2 regions of the Methylobacterium sp. CCH7-A2 genome follow, and region 1 is predicted to be linked to the other one. Evidence: predicted binding sites of a transcription regulator. Region 1 holds the regulator's gene; the other holds the start of a gene.
The links. Region 1 encodes LexA, which represses DNA repair genes until DNA is damaged. Its sites were predicted from a motif close to TGTTCNNNNTGTGTTCNG; they were not measured.

Region 1 (8,022 bases):
CACGGCCGCCTTCCTCGGCGGGCTCTTCGACGTCGACCGCTCGCTCTGGTTCCCGATGCTGATCGTCGTCGACGAGGCGCAGCTCTTCGCGCCGGTGATGGCGGGCGAGGCCTCCGACGAGGCGCGACGGCTCTCGCTCGGTGCCATGACCAATCTGATGTGCCGCGGTCGCAAGCGCGGGCTCGCCGGCGTCATCGCGACGCAGCGCCTCGCCAAACTCGCCAAGAACGTCGCGGCGGAAGCGTCGAACTTCCTGATGGGCCGCACCTTCCTCGACATCGACATGGCGCGAGCCGCCGATCTGCTCGGCATGGACCGGCGCCAGGCCGAGATGTTCCGCGACCTCGAGCGCGGGCAGTTCGTCGCGCTCGGTCCCGCCCTTTCGAAGCGGCCGCTGCCGCTGCGGATCGGCTCCGTCACCTCGGTCGACCGCGGCGGCGCGCCGGGGCTGATGCCGCTGCCCGAGCAGGCGCCCGAGGAGGCCGGCAAGCTGATCTTTACTGCCGGGGCCGACGAGCCCGCGCCGGTGAGCCGCCTGCCGCGCCCGGCTCCCCGTCCGCGCCCGGCGGTCCACGACACGCTGCGCCAGATCGAGAGCTACCGCCCGGCGCCTTCCCCCGAGCCCGAGCCGGAGATCGAGATCGAACCGGCCGAGCGCGAGGCGATCATGGCCGAGATCCTGCGCGAGCTGATGGCCGATCCAGAGGCCCGCTCGCGCCAGGTCGCGGTGCTCTACCAGGATTTCACCGTGCGCTGCCGGATGCGCCGGCTCGGCCGGACACAGCTCAGCCTCGACGAGTTTCGCCGCCGGCTCGCCGTCGCCAAGGCCGGCGCGAGCGACGAGATCACCGGCTCGGAGACCTGGCAGGCGGCGGTCGAGGCCTCGCTCTCCCTGCCCGACGATCTGCACGGGCTCTTCCTGTTCATCGCACGGGCCGCGATGGAGGGAGCGCCCTGCCCCAGCGACGCCGAGCTGGCGCAGGTCTACGGCAGCCATTCGCCGAGCCGCGCGCGCCGGCTGATCGCCTATATCGAGGAGCGCGGGCTGATCGTCTGCCATGTCGATTTCCGCGGGCAGCGGACGCTCGCTCTGCCGACGATCGGCATCGAGACGGCGCCGGGCCAGGGCTCGGTCCGCACCGCCGGGATGCCGCGGGGCGCGCGCGTCTGAGGCGCGCAACCTTGACCAGCCCGCCCCCGACCGTGCATGACCGGAGCCCGAAATCCGTGGCTCGAGCCGATGCGCATCCTGCTGATCGACAATTACGACAGCTTCACCTGGAATCTGGTCCACCTGATCGGCGGGCTCGGGGCCGAGGTCGAGGTGCGTCGCAACGATGCGCTCACCGTCGATGCGGCGCTCGCGGGCGACCATGACGCGATCGTGCTGTCGCCCGGCCCCTGTACGCCCAACGAGGCCGGCATCTGCCTCGATCTCGTCCGCGAGGGGGCGCAACGCAAGCCGATCTTCGGCGTCTGCCTCGGGCTGCAGACGATCGGCCAGGTCTTCGGCGGCGACGTGGTGCGCGCACCATTGCCGATGCACGGCAAGGTCTCGGCCGTCCAACATAGGGCGCGGGGTCTGTTCCGCGGCATCAACGGCCCGCTGCAGGCGACGCGCTACCATTCGCTGGTCGTCGCCCGCGAGACCTGCCCGGCCGATCTGACGATCGAGGCGGAGACGGAGGACGGGCTGATCATGGCGCTGTCGCATCGCAGCCTGCCGGTCCATGGCGTGCAGTTCCACCCCGAGAGCATCGCCTCCGAGCACGGCGCCACGATACTGCGCAATTTCCTCGACCTCGCGGAGCGATGGCAGCGCGACCATGCCCCCGCCGCGCTCGTCGAAGCCGACTGAACGCCGGCCCGCACAAGCCGCCTTTCCCGATCGCCCGTTTTCCGCAGAGTCATCATGGACGATTTCAAGCCCTTCATCGCCAAGGTCGCGACCGGCGCCTCGCTGTCGCGGGACGAGGCGCGCGACGCCTTCGACACCATCCTCTCCGGCGGCGTCACCAATGCGCAGGCGGCCGCCTTCCTGATGGCGCTGCGGGTGCGCGGCGAAACCACCGAGGAGATCACCGGCGCGGTCGGCGCGATGCGCGGCAAGATGCTGACGGTCGAGGCGCCCGCCGACGCCATCGACATCGTCGGCACGGGCGGGGATTCCTCGGGCTCCTACAACGTCTCGACGCTGGCCTCGATCATCACCGCCGCCTGCGGCGTGCCGGTCGCAAAGCATGGCAATCGCGCCGCCTCCTCGAAGACCGGCACCGCCGACGTGCTGATGGCGCTCGGCGTCAAGGTCGGGCTCGATCCGGCGGCGACGGCGCGCTGCATCGCCCAGGCCGGTGTCGGCTTCATGTTCGCGCCGACGCATCACGCCTCGATGCGCCATGTCGCGCCGGTGCGGGTCGAACTCGGCACGCGCACGATCTTCAACCTGCTCGGCCCGCTCTCGAACCCGGCCGGCGTCAAGAAGCAGTTGATCGGCGCCTTCTCGGAAACCTGGCTGGAGCCGATGGTGAAGGTGTTGGCGAGCCTCGGCTCGACGCGGGTCTGGGCCGTTCATGGGTCCGACGGGCTCGACGAGATCACCACGACGGGTCCGACCCGCGTGGTCTCGCTGGACAATGGCCGGATCGAAAGCTTCCAGATCTCGCCCGAGGATGTCGGGCTGGCCCGCGCCAGGCCGGAGGATCTGCGCGGTGGCGAGCCGGCGCAGAATGCCGAGGCGCTGCGTGCGGTGCTCGACGGGCAGAAGACCGCCTTCCGCGACATCGCCGCCTTCAACGCCGCCGCGGCACTGCTGGTCGCCGGCCGGGCGGGCGATCTGCGCGACGGCTTCGCGCAGGCGAATGCGGCGCTCGACAGCGGCAAGGCCAAGGCGACCTTGGCCGCCCTCGTCGCCAGCTCGAACGCGTGAGGCCCTGATGAGCGACATTCTCGCGAAGATCGAGGCCTATAAGCGCCAGGAGATCGCGGCCGCCAAACTGGCGATCCCGCAGGACCGGATCGAGGTGCTGGCGCGTGACGCCGGGCCGACGCGCGGCTTCGCCGATGCGCTGGCCGCAAAGCACACCGCCGGCCAGCCGGCGCTGATCGCCGAGATCAAGAAGGCCTCGCCCTCCAAGGGGCTGATCCGCGCCGATTTCGACCCGCCCGTGCTGGCGCGCGCCTACGCCGCCGGCGGGGCCGCCTGCCTCTCCGTCCTGACCGATGGCCCCTCCTTCCAGGGCCGGCCGGAATTCCTGCTGCAGGCGCGCGCGGCCTCCGTGCTGCCGGTGCTGCGCAAGGATTTCCTCTACGATCCCTATCAGGTCTACGAGGCGCGGGCCTGGGGGGCGGACTGCATCCTGATCATCATGGCGGGCGTCGACGACGCCACGGCGCGCGCGCTGGAGACCACCGCCTTCGATCTCGGCATGGATGTGCTGGTCGAAGTCCATGACGACGCCGAACTCGACCGCGCGCTGGCGCTGAAGAGCCGCCTGCTCGGCATCAACAACCGCGATCTGCGCGATTTCACCGTCGATCTCGCGGTGACCGAGCGGCTGGCGCCGCGCGTGCCGGCCGACCGGATCGTCATCAGCGAGAGCGGCATCTTCAGCCATGGCGATGTCGGCCGGCTGAACGGGGCCGGGGTCAGGACCTTCCTCGTCGGCGAAAGCCTGATGCGACAGGCCGATGTGACGGCCGCGACGCGCGAACTGCTCACGGGCCAGACATCACAAGCCAAGACGCAGGAGAGCGCCGCGTGAGCGCACTCAGCCATCTCGACGCGCAGGGCCAGGCGCATATGGTCGATGTCGGCGACAAGGCCGAGACCTCGCGCACGGCCATCGCCGAGGGCTGCGTGGTGATGCAGCCGCAGACGCTGGCGATCGTGCGCGCGGGCGACGCCAAGAAGGGCGATGTGCTCGGCACGGCGAGGCTCGCCGGCATCATGGCCGCCAAGCGCAGCCATGAGCTGATCCCGCTCTGCCACCCGCTGCTGATCACCAAGATCGCGGTCGATCTCGAGATCGACGAGGCCCTGCCCGGCATCCGCGTGCGGGCCGAGGTCAAGGTGAAGGGCCAGACCGGCGTCGAGATGGAGGCACTCACCGCCGTCAGCATCGCCTGCCTGACCGTCTACGACATGGTCAAGGCGGCCGACCGCGGCATGCGGATCGAGGGCATCCGGCTGACCCACAAATCCGGCGGCAAGTCAGGTGTGTTCCAGGCCGACGCCTCCCCAGGGGGACCGGTCTGATGGCGCTGACGCCGGTCCCGGTCGCGCTGCGCGCGCTGCTCGACAGCGTGCCCGGCCGCACGCCCATCGAGACCCTGCCGCTGGCGCAGTGCGCCTGGCGCGTGCTCGGGGCCGATCTCGCGGCGCTCAGGACACAGCCGCCCTTCGCCAATTCGGCCATGGACGGCTATGCGGTGCGGGGCGACGACCTCGTGCCGGGCGCCGAACTGCGCGTTCTCGGCGAATCCGCGGCCGGGCGCTCCTTCGACGGCAGCGTGGCCGCCGGCGAGGCGGTCCGGATCTTCACGGGTGCGCCGATCCCCGAGGGCGCCGACACCATCCTGATCCAGGAGAACGCCGACGGTGTCGGCTCGGCCGCGATCACCGTTCGCGAGGGCGCGCCCAAGGGCAAATTCATTCGCAAGGCCGGGCTCGACTTCAGCGAGGGCGACCAGCTGCTCGCGGCCGGCACCCGGCTCGACAGCGCCGCGCTCGGGCTCGCCGCCGCCGCTGGCCACCCCGCGCTTGCGGTGCGCCGCAAGCCGCTGGTGGCGATCCTCGCCACCGGCGACGAGCTCGTGCTGCCGGGCGAGCCGGTCGGGCCCGACCAGATCGTCGCCTCCAACTCGTTTGCGCTGGCCGCGCTGGTCGAGCAGGCGGGCGGGAGCGTGCTCGATCTCGGCATCGCCCGCGACGACCATGCCGATCTCGCCGCCAGGATCGGGCAGGCGCGGGACGCCGGCGCGGATGTGCTGGTGACGCTGGGCGGCGCCTCCGTCGGTGCCCATGATCTCGTCCAGGAGGCGCTGAAGCGCGCCGGCATGGATCTCGGCTTCTGGAAGATCGCGATGCGGCCGGGCAAGCCGATGATGACCGGCCGGCTCGGCCCGATGGTCGCGATCGGCCTGCCGGGCAACCCCGTCTCCTCGATCGTCTGCGGGCATCTCTTCGTGGTGCCGGTGATCGAGGCCCTGCTCGGCATGCCCTCGCCCGAGCGCGACCGCAGCGAGCCCGGCTTGCTCGGGCGCGACATGCCGGCCAATGACGAGCGCGAGGATTATTTGCGCTCCAGCCTCGTCCTGACCGAGGCCGGCTGGGAGGCGACGCCGTTCGAGAGGCAGGATTCCTCGATGCTCGGCCTGCTCGCGAGGGCGCAGGCGCTGGCGATCCGCCCGGTTTTCGCGCCGGCGGCCCGCAAGGGCGATCCCTGCCGCTTCATTCGTCTGCGATAGGTCGCGGGCTGGCGCATCGGCTTGCGGAACACAACGCGAACGGGTATGGTGTTCGTGATTTGTTTCGAATCTGCGATGATCGGCAGATTTCAGAGCGCCGGCGGGGATCATGCTGACACGCAAACAGTTCGAACTGCTTCGCTTCATCCATGAGCGCCTGCGCGAGAGCGGCGTCCCTCCCTCCTTCGACGAAATGAAGGACGCGCTCGACCTCAAGTCGAAATCCGGCATCCACCGCCTGATCATGGCCCTCGAGGAACGCGGCTTCATCCGCCGCCTGCCGAACCGGGCACGGGCGCTCGAAGTGATCAAGCTGCCGGATGGCGCGGGTGGTGGCCTCCAGGGCGGCGCGCGCCGCTTCAATCCCTCCATCGTCCAGGGCGGGCTCGGCAAGGAGACGCCGCCGGCCAAGGACGGGCTGCCCGGCCGGGCGCGCCCGGTGGAGGCGATGCCGGAAGACGCCCGCAACACGATCGCGATCCCTGTCATGGGCCGCATCGCGGCGGGCACGCCGATCTCGGCGATCCAGAGCCGCAGCCACAGCGTCGCCCTCCCCGCCGACATGCTCGGCTCCGGTGAGCATTTCGCGCTGGAGGTCCGCGGCGACTCGATGGTCGAGGCCGGCATTCTCGACGGCGACACGGTGGTGATCCGGCGCCAGGACACCGCCAATACCGGCGACATCATCGTCGCCCTGATCGACGACGAGGAGGCGACGCTGAAGCGGCTGCGCAAGCGGGGCTCCTCGATCGCGCTGGAGGCAGCCAATCCGGCTTACGAGACGCGGGTGCTGGGACCGGACCGGGTCAAGATCCAGGGTCGGCTTGTCAATCTGATGCGGCGCTACTGACGGGCCGGCGCTAGGGCAGGCGCTCGGTATCGGGCGCCTCCTCGGCCGGTGGCGGCCCAGCCGGGCCCGCAGTTGTCGGCGCGGGCTGGGGACGCCGGCGGCTCCAGGGCCGGTCGCCCGCATCCTGCGCCGCGTGGTTTTGCCAGCCGGAGCGAGTCCGAACCAGGGCTGTCGCGCCATCGCGCTGCAACGTCATCCGGTCGATCAGCCGCGCGCGGCAGGCCGCCGTCCAGGGAATCGGCGTCACCACCACATCGGCGCGGCGGCAATCCTCGATGATGGCGAGCCGGTCCTGCGCATAGGCGATGCTGTGGCCCTCTCTCGTCATCAGCACGCAGCCGCGCGGATCGCAGGCCGCGCCCTTGCGCAGCGACGGGTCGTCGGGCTGGCGGCCGTCGCCATCCGCCGTCAGCCATTGCTGCAGGACGAAGCGGCTCGGCTTGCCGGCGATCACGAGCAGGCCGTCCTTGCCGCGCACCGCGAGGCCCGAGCCGTCGCGCTCGATCAGGATCGCCGGCTTCTCCGGTTTGGCCGCGACGGCCACGCCGCCGACCAGCGGCAGGATCGCCAGCAGACGCAGCTTCGTCGTCCACAGCGTCGCCCAGAGCAGCGCGGCCGAAAAGCAGCCGAGCGCGGCCGGGCCGAAGGCGGCGAGCACCAGGGTCGAGTGATCGATGGTCGCGACCCAATGCGCCAGTTTGAGCACCACCTCCGAGGCCAGGCCCATGAGCCACCAGGCCGGCGCGTCCAGCCCGAAGGGATAGGCGAGCACCCCGAAGACGGCGGCCGGCATGACGAAGAGGGAGACGAAGGGCAGAGCCAGCGCGTTGCCGAGCAGGCCGAAAGGGTTGAAGGTCTGGAAATGATAGGCGCCGAAGGGCGCCGTCGCCGCCGTCGCCAGCAGGGTCGTGACGACGATGCCGGATGCGGCGACCCAGAGCGGGCGCAGCGGCCAGGGCAGTGCGGGCGGCGGCTGCAACCGGCCGCGCTCCTCCCAGCGCTCGGCAAAGGCGATCAGCGCCGCCACGGCACCGAAGGACATCTGGAAGCTCGGCCCCAGCAGCGCCTCGGGCTCGCGCAGCAGCACGATCATCGCCGCCAGCGCGAGGTTGCGCATGCTCAGCGCCGGGCGGTCGACGAGGATTGCGCCCAGCATCACCAGCGTCATGATCAGCGAGCGTACGGTGGCGACCTCCGCTCCCGAGAAGACGCAATAGGCGACCGAGCCCGCCATCGCCGCGAGCGCGGCGAGCTTCTTGACCGGCAGGCGCAGCGCCACCGTCTGTGACAGGGCGAGCAGCGCCCGCACCAGCCAGAAGATCGTCCCGGCGGCCAGCACCATGTGCAGGCCCGAGATCGAGACGATGTGGTAGATCCCGGCCGCCCGCAGATCGGCATTGGTGGTTTCGGTGATCAGCCCGCGCTTGCCGGTGACCAGCGCCGCCGCCATCGCCCCTGCCTGCCCGCCGGCGACCGAGGCAATGCGCTGGGTCAGGGCGTTGCGGGCGCCGTCGATCGCCGCCGCCAGGCGCAGATCCCAGTCGGGCGGATGCGGCGGCGGGCTGAGCGCGATCTTGCCCGAGATGCTGCCGACGGCGCCGATGCCGCGGAAGAAGGCGTCGCGCCCGAAATCATAGCCGCCCGGCCGGGCCGGCCCCGGCGGCGGCAGCAGCCGCGCCACGGCCGCGACATGGTCTCCGGGCGCC
Region 2 (8,022 bases), on a different contig from region 1:
GAGCCGCAGCAGATTGACCGGGTCGCGCCGGAAGGCGTCGGGATCGACGACGTTGAGCCGCTGGCTCTTCAGCGTGAAATCAGGATGGCCGAGCGCGCGCACGCGCTTGCGCTTAGCGAAGGAGCCGAGCAGCCGGGAGAGTGAGGCGCGCGGCTTCTGCTGACGCGCTTCCAGCGCGGCGCAGACGATCGCCGTCAGGTCGCCGACATCCTTGGCGACGAGGAAATAGGCCTTCATGAAGCGCTCGACCGGCGCCTGGCCGCTGCGCCCGGCATAGCCGATGGCTGCCGCGACCTGACGCTGCAGGTCGAAGGACAGCCGCTCCTCGGCCCGGCCGGTGATGAAATGCATCCAGCAGCGGACGCGCCAGAGAAATTCCTCCGAACGCTGGAACATCAGCAGTTCCTTGCGGTCGAACAGCCCGGCCGCGACGAGCTCGCGCGCGTCGTTGACGCGGTAGGCGTATTTGGCGATCCAGAACAGCGTGTTGAGATCGCGCAGGCCGCCCTTGCCGTCCTTGACGTTGGGCTCGACCAGATAGCGTGAGGTTCCGGCGCGGCGCACGCGGGTCTCGCGCTCCTGCAGCTTGGCCTCGGTGAAGGCCGGGGCGGTTCCCTCCACGACCTCCGCACCGAAGCGCCTGACGAGATCATGGAACAGCATCACGTCGCCCGCGACGAAGCGCGCTTCCAGCATTGCCGTGCGGATCGTCATGTCCGCACGCGCCTCGCGCACGCAGTCGTCGAGTGAACGGACGGAGTGGCCGACCTTCAGTTTCAGGTCCCAGAGAGGGTACAGCATCGCCTCGACGACGCTCTCGCCCCAGGCCGTCTGCTTGTGCGGGAACAGGAAGAGCAGATCGACATCCGAGCCCGGCGCCAACGTGCCGCGGCCATAGCCCCCGACCGCCACCACGGCGATGCGCTCGGACTGGGAGGGATTCTGCGCGGGATAGAACAGCTCGGTCGCCGCCACATGCAGGCAACCGACGATGGCGTCCATCACGGCGGACAGGTGCTGTGCGCAGACCAGACCATGGCGCGGCCGCTTCAGAAGGCTCTTTGCGGAGTCGAGCCCCTGATCGAGGACGCTTCGCAGCGCCGCGACGAGGGCGGGACGCGCCTGGGGCGTGGGTGCAGCCGCCACGTCGGCCAGCAGCGGAGCCATGGCACGGCGCGGATTGGCGAGAACGGCGTCGAGTTCGAGAGCCGGCTGATCGGCAGAGGATGACACCAGCCCTGACCTCGCTTGCTGGAATGCCCGGCGCGGGACCCTTCTGCTGGTTAGCATGGGGAGGAGATTCGCAAAGAAGTTTAAATAGCAGATAATTGACGTGAAATATGACAAACAACATCCCGACATGTCCTGTTTGACATACAGAACGAATGGACCTACAAGGCGGATACGCGCCGATTTGAGCCACCAGCTTGCGGGCGCGAAACAAGTGCAGCTAAAGCGTGGGGCATGGGCGCCAACCTGTCGCTCGGTCCCTTCGCGCATCGAAAGGGACCACGAATGACCATTTCCCGCCGTCTCGCTATCGCCGGACTCGCCGCCTCGCTCGTTCTGTCTGCCGGACAGGCTTTTGCCCAGGCGCCGAAGGAAATCCGCATCGACTTCGCGACCTACAATCCCGTCAGCCTCGTGCTGAAGGACAGCGGCATCCTCGAAAAGGCGCTGGCCGCCGACGGCATCACCGTGCGCTGGGTCCAGTCCGCCGGATCGAACAAGGCGCTGGAGTTCCTGAACGCGGGCTCGCTCGATTTCGGCTCGACCGCCGGCGCCGCCGCGCTGATCGGCAAGATCAACGGCAACCCGATCAAGTCGATCTACGTCTACTCGCGGCCTGAATGGACGGCACTCGTCACCGGGGCCAAGAGCGAGATCACCAAAGTCGCCGACCTCAAGGGCAAGCGCGTCGCGGTCACGCGCGGCACCGATCCGCACATCTTCCTGGTCCGGGCGCTGGCCGAGGCCAAGCTGACCGAGAAGGATGTCAGGCTCGTCCTGCTGCAGCATGCCGACGGGCGCCTTGCGCTCGAGCGCGGCGACGTCGACGCCTGGGCCGGTCTCGACCCGCTGATGGCCGCGGCCGAGGTCGAGAGCGGCGCGAAGCTCTTCCATCGCAAGGCCGCCGACAACACCTGGGGTATTCTCAATGTCCGGGAGGCCTTCGCCAAGGACAATCCGGCCCTCGTCCGCAAGGTGCTGGCCGCCTATGAGCAGGCGCGGACCTATGCCCTCGCCAATCCGGCCGAGCTGAAGAAGACCCTGGTCGCCTATACCAAGCTGTCGGACGCCGTGATCGAGCGACAGCTCACCCGGACCGAACTCACGCATTCCAGCATCGGGTCAGCGCAGGCCGAGACCATCATCGCGGCCGGCCTCGCGCTGCAGGAGGCGGGCGTCGTGCCCGCCAAGACCGATGTGAAGGCCGTGGTCGACGATCTGCTCGACCGCAGCTTCGCCGTCACCAACTGACCCACGCTGGGATCGGATGAGCGCGCTCGGGATCGAGACGGCAGGGCTGGGCGAGCAGGGCGATCCAGCCCGGCCTCGGCCCCGTCGTCCCGGCCTGGCGCTGGCGGGGTTTGCGCTGCCGGTCGTTCTGGCCGTGCTGTGGGAGGTCGCCGTCAGATCCGGCTTCGCCAATGGCCGGCTGATGCCGCCGCCGAGCGTGGTCGGGGCCACCCTGTGGTCTCTCGCGGCTTCGGGCGAACTCTTCACCCATGCCGCGGCGACGCTCTGGCGGGTTGCGGCCGGGTTTGCTCTCGGTGCGGCGGCGGGCACCCTGCTCGGCGCCATCACCGGTGCGCTTCCGGTGGCGCGCGGCCTGATCGACCCGACGCTTCAGGCCCTGCGCGCCATCCCCTCGATCGCCTGGGTGCCGCTCTTCATCCTCTGGCTCGGCATCTTCGAGGCGTCGAAGGTCGCGCTGATCGCGGTCGGCGTGTTCTTCCCGGTCTATCTCGGGGTCGCTGCGGCGATCCAGGGCATCGACCGCAAGATCGTCGAGGTCGGCCGTGTCTTCCGGCTCGGCCGGCTGGCGATGGCGCGACGGGTTCTGCTGCCGGCAATCCTGCCGGCCTGGATCACCGCGCTGCGCTCGGGGCTGGGGCTGGGCTTCATGTTCGTGGTCGCGGCCGAGATCATGGGCGCCAGCGAAGGGCTCGGCTACCTCCTCGTCGATGGCCAGCAGCTCGGCCGGCCCGACACCATCATTGCGGCCATCATCAGCTTCGCCGTCCTCGGAAAGCTGGCCGATGGCCTGCTCGTCGCCCTCACGCGGCCGGTTCTCGCCTGGCAGGACACGGCCCGCGACAAACTCTGAGTGAGCCCTCGATGCTGAGCTTCGAGACCCTGTCGAAAACCTATGCCGACGGCACGCAGGCGCTGTCGGCCATCACGCTCGACGTCGCGCAGGGGGAGATTCTCGCGCTCGTCGGCGGCTCGGGCTGCGGCAAGACCACCTTGCTGCGGCTGATCGCCGGCCTCGACCGGCCGAGCGCCGGGCGCATCCTGCTCGACGGCGACACGATCGCCGAGCCGCGCGCCGATGTCGGCGTGATCTTCCAGGAGCCGCGACTCTTTCCCTGGCTCTCGGTTGCGGAGAATGTCGGCTTCGGTCTCTCGCATCTCTCGGCCTTCGAGCGGGAGGGACTGGTCACCAACGCGCTCGTGCGGGTGGGCCTTGGCGGTTATGACCGGCGCTGGCCGCGCGAGCTTTCGGGCGGTCAGCAGCAGCGCGTCGCCATCGCGCGCGCCCTCGTCACGCGCCCCAAGCTGCTCTTGATGGACGAGCCCTTCTCCGCGCTCGACGCCACCACCCGCGCCAGCCTCCATGGCCACCTGCTCGCCCTGTGGGTCGAAAGCCGGCCGACGGTGGTCATGGTCACCCATGACGTCGAGGAGGCGGTGACGCTGGCGGACCGGATCGTGGTGATGCAGCCCAAGCCCGGCCGCATCTTCGACGAATTCGACAACCCGCTCGCCCGCCCGCGCGACCGGCTCTCGCCGGCGTTCGAGGCCGCCAAGCGCGAGGTGCTGCGCAGCCTGGATCGTTCGCTGCGTGACGAGGCCCCGCACCAGCAGAAGGCCGCGGAGACGGCCGGGATGTGGTGGTGAGTCGCGTCACGGGGCATCGCTTTCCGGTGGCCTGTGACCGCTCGAGCCTCTATCAGCGCATCCCACAGGTTCATTCGACTTGAGGTTCTGACACCATGGACGTCACCGCTCTTCGCGCCCTGCAGGCCCCGCTCAAGGACGCCTACCGTTCGGACCCCAATGCGGCCGTCGTCACCCTGAAGGCCAAGGGCGAACTCGACGACCAGCATATCGCCTGTAAGGTCGAGACCGGCCGTGCGATCGCGCTGGCGGGGCTGCACCCGGCCACTGGCGGCTCAGGCGCCGAACTCTGCTCGGGCGACATGCTGCTGGAGGCCCTCGTCGCCTGCGCCGGCGTCACCCTGAAGGCGGTGGCGACCGCGCTCGAGATCGAGCTGAAGAAGGGCGTCGTCCATGCCGAGGGCGATCTCGACTTCCGCGGCACGCTCGGCGTCGCCAAGGACGCCGCGGTCGGCTTCAAGGCGATCCGGCTGTCCTTCGAGGTCGAGACCGACGCGCCGCAGGAGAAGCTCGACACGCTGCTGAAGCTGACCGAGCGCTACTGCGTCGTCTTCCAGACGCTCAATGTGAAGCCCGAGATCAGCGCGACCCTTTCGGTCGCCTGATCGCCCGGCCGCTCACTCCGCGGCCTTCTTCAGGGTCAAACCCTCGGCGAAGGGCAGCGTCGGCTCGCCCTTCGCCTCGTCGAAATCGAGCGCCACGATGCGCTCGCCGCGGCTGGCGATCTTGCCGGCCGAGGTGCGCAGCCCGGCCACATCGTCCTGCGCCTGGCGGAAATGCTGATCGAGCTTCTCCGCCCGCTCGGCCAGCCGCCGGACATCGGCCAGCAGCTTGCCGACCTCGCTCTGGATCACCTGCGCCTCTTCCCGCATCCGCGCATCGCGCACCAGCGACTGCATGAGCTGGATCGCGAGCGCCAGCAGCGAGGGCGAGACGATCATGATCCGCGCGCGATGCGCCTTCTGGATCACATCGTCGAAATGCTCGTGCAAATCGGCATAGATCGATTCTGACGGCACGAAGAGCAGGGCGAGGTCCTGGGTCTCGCCGGGCAGGAAATAGCGCTCGGCGATGTCCTTCACGTGCACGCCGACATCGTTGCGGACGCGTGCGGAGGCGGCCTTTCGCGCCTCCTCGCCACGGGCCTCCCGCAATTGCGTGAAGCTCTCCAGCGGGAACTTGGCGTCGATGACGAGCCCGCGCCCGTCGCCGGGCAGCGTCACCAGGCAGTCCGGCCGGTTGCCGTTGGAGAGCTGCGGCTGGAAGGCGAAGAAGGCGCCGGGCAGCCCGTCCCGGATGATCGCCTCCATGCGACCCTGGCCGTAGGCGCCGCGCGCCTGCTTGTTGGAGAGCACGTCGCGCAGCGTCACCACTTCGGAGGTGAGGCTGGTCAGGTTCTTCTGAGCGCTGTCGATTACCGCGAGCCGCTCCTGCAGCTTGCCCAGGCTTTCGGTGGTCTGGCGGACATTCTGCTCCAGACCCTGGCCGACCTGATGGCGCAGCCCCTCCATGCGATCGGCGACGAGGCGTGCGAGATCGCCCTGCCGCGTCGAGAGGATCTCGGCCATGGTCTGCATCCGGCCGGTCAACTCCGCCTGGAGCCGGTTCATCTCGGCGACCTTGTCGTCGGTCTCGCGGGCGCGCTCGGCGGCGATCAGCGCCTCCAGCGCCCGTCTGCGGCTGCCGCGCCAGGCCGACAGCGCTAGCAGCAGGAGCAGCCCGAGCGTCGAGACGCCGAAGCCGAGCGCGGCCTGCGCCCAGGTCACGGGCCGGTCGAGGAGGGTGAAAGCGATCTCTGTCATCGCGGCAGGATAGCCGATTCGGGTGAATCAATTCGAACGAAAGCGGAACGGTTTGACCCGCGATGCGCGAGCGCTTATGTGGCCCGTCCACCACCCGAGAAACCGCGCAGACACAGCCCCATGGCCATCCGCCCGCTCGTCATCCTGCCAGACTCCCAGCTTCGGTTGGTGTCCGCCCCCGTGGCCGAGATCACGCCCGAGATCCGCACCCTCGTCGCCGACATGTTCGAGACGATGTACGACGCGCCCGGGATTGGGCTGGCCGCCATCCAGATCGGCGTACCCAAGCGCGTGGTGACGCTCGACGTGGCCAAGCGCGCGCCTGAGCCGGAGGACGCCGCTGCTGGCGAGGACGAAACTTCCGACGCAGCCGACAGCCAGGAGAAGCGCGACCGGCAGCCGCGCAATCCGATGGCCTTCATCAACCCGGAGATCACCTGGTCCTCGGAGGAGCGCAGCGTCTACGAGGAAGGCTGCCTCTCGATCCCGGAATATTATGAGGAGGTCGAGAGGCCGGCTTCGGTCAGGGTCGCCTACACCGATCTCGACGGACAGCGGCAGGAGATCGAGGCCGACGGCCTGCTCGCCACCTGCATCCAGCATGAGATCGACCATCTGAACGGCGTGCTGTTCATCGACCATCTCTCGCGCCTCAAGCGCGAGCGCGTCACCAAGCGCTTCGCCAAGCAGGCGCGACGCGAGGGGTGACGGGACAGCGAGAGCAAGCCGCCGTCATCCGGACGAGCCGCGCCAGCGGCGCCGATCCGGAATCCATCGGAGGGCTCAGGCATCCTATGATGGATTCCGGGTCCTCGCTTTGCTACGCCCGGAATGGCGGGCGCGATTGAGGTAACATCCAGCGTATGAGTTTGCGCGTCATCTTCATGGGCACGCCCGATTTCGCGGTGCCGACGCTGACCGAAATCATCGGCCAGGGGCACGAGGTCGTCAGCTGCTACACCCGCGCCCCGGCGCAGGCGGGACGGGGCCTCGAACTGAAACCCTCGCCGGTGCACAGGGCGGCCGAGCGCTTCGGCATCCCCGTCTTCACGCCCTCGACCCTGAAGACGCCCGAGGTGGCCGAGCAGATCGCCTCCCATCAGGCCGATGTCGCGGTCGTCGTCGCCTATGGCATGATCCTGCCACAGGCGATCCTCGACATTCCGGAGCTCGGCTGCCTCAACCTGCATGCCTCGCTGCTGCCGCGCTGGCGTGGCGCCGCGCCGATCCAGCGTGCGGTTATGGCCGGCGATGCCGAGAGCGGCGTCTGTGTGATGAAGATGGAGGCGGGCCTCGACACCGGCCCCGTCGGCATGGTCGAGCGGCTGGAGATCGGCCCCGACATGACCTCCGGCGAACTCCACGACCGGCTGGCGCCGCTGGGCGCCGATCTGATGGTCCGTGCGCTCGCCGCGCTCGGGCGCGGCGGCCTGCAGTTCACGCCGCAACCGGAAGAGGGCGTGACCTACGCCGCCAAGATCGCCAATGCCGAGGCGAAGCTGAACTGGGCCCGCCCGGCCCGGCAGGTCCACGATCTCGTCCGAGGGCTCGCGCCCTTTCCGGGCGCCTTTGCCGAGATCGATCTCGGCAAGGGCCCCGAGCGGCTCAAGGTCTTGCGCACGGCACTCGCCGGCGGCGCGGCCGAGCCCGGCATGTTGCTCGACGACGAAGGCACCGTCGCCTGCGCGGAAGGGGCGGTGAAGCTGCTTCAGGTCCAGCGGGCCGGCGGGCGGCCGGTCAGCGGCGCCGAGTTCCTGCGCGGGGCGCGGCTCTCCGCCGGCCAGAAGCTCTGATGCCGCGCTACAAGCTCGTCATCGAATATGACGGCACGCCCTTCTCGGGCTGGCAGCGGCAGCTCAATGGCCCGTCCGTACAGCAGAGCGTCGAGGAAGCGATTCAAGCGTTCTGCAACCATCCGGTCAGGCTGCACTGCGCAGGCCGCACCGATGCCGGCGTCCACGCCACTCATCAGGTCGCCCATGTCGATCTGGAGAAGGAATGGCGCACCGATGTCGTGCGCGATGCCAGCAACGCCCGCCTCAAGCGCCTGCCGGTCGCGGTCTGCTGCGCCGAGGCCGTGCCTGACGATTTCGAC

Region 2: the regulator LexA is predicted to act here: its motif matches at 5,960-5,977, upstream of rmuC (DNA recombination protein RmuC).

Annotation. Positions count from the first base shown of each region.
Region 1 covers NZ_LSKN01000289.1:150,061-158,082, reverse strand. The annotation lists gene AX750_RS21970 (ATP-binding protein) at 1-1,171, shown strand, start outside; gene AX750_RS21965 (aminodeoxychorismate/anthranilate synthase component II) at 1,208-1,858, shown strand; gene trpD (anthranilate phosphoribosyltransferase) at 1,913-2,926, shown strand; gene trpC (indole-3-glycerol phosphate synthase TrpC) at 2,934-3,761, shown strand; gene moaC (cyclic pyranopterin monophosphate synthase MoaC) at 3,758-4,255, shown strand; gene glp (gephyrin-like molybdotransferase Glp) at 4,255-5,466, shown strand; gene lexA (transcriptional repressor LexA) at 5,576-6,316, shown strand; gene AX750_RS21935 (ComEC/Rec2 family competence protein) at 6,327-8,022, opposite strand, start outside.
Region 2 covers NZ_LSKN01000122.1:36,778-44,799, forward strand. The annotation lists gene AX750_RS10625 ([protein-PII] uridylyltransferase) at 1-1,167, opposite strand, end outside; gene AX750_RS10630 (aliphatic sulfonate ABC transporter substrate-binding protein) at 1,516-2,481, shown strand; gene AX750_RS10635 (ABC transporter permease) at 2,498-3,331, shown strand; gene AX750_RS10640 (ABC transporter ATP-binding protein) at 3,343-4,125, shown strand; gene AX750_RS10645 (OsmC family protein) at 4,221-4,730, shown strand; gene rmuC (DNA recombination protein RmuC) at 4,743-5,927, opposite strand; gene def (peptide deformylase) at 6,048-6,635, shown strand; gene fmt (methionyl-tRNA formyltransferase) at 6,791-7,720, shown strand; gene truA (tRNA pseudouridine(38-40) synthase TruA) at 7,720-8,022, shown strand, end outside.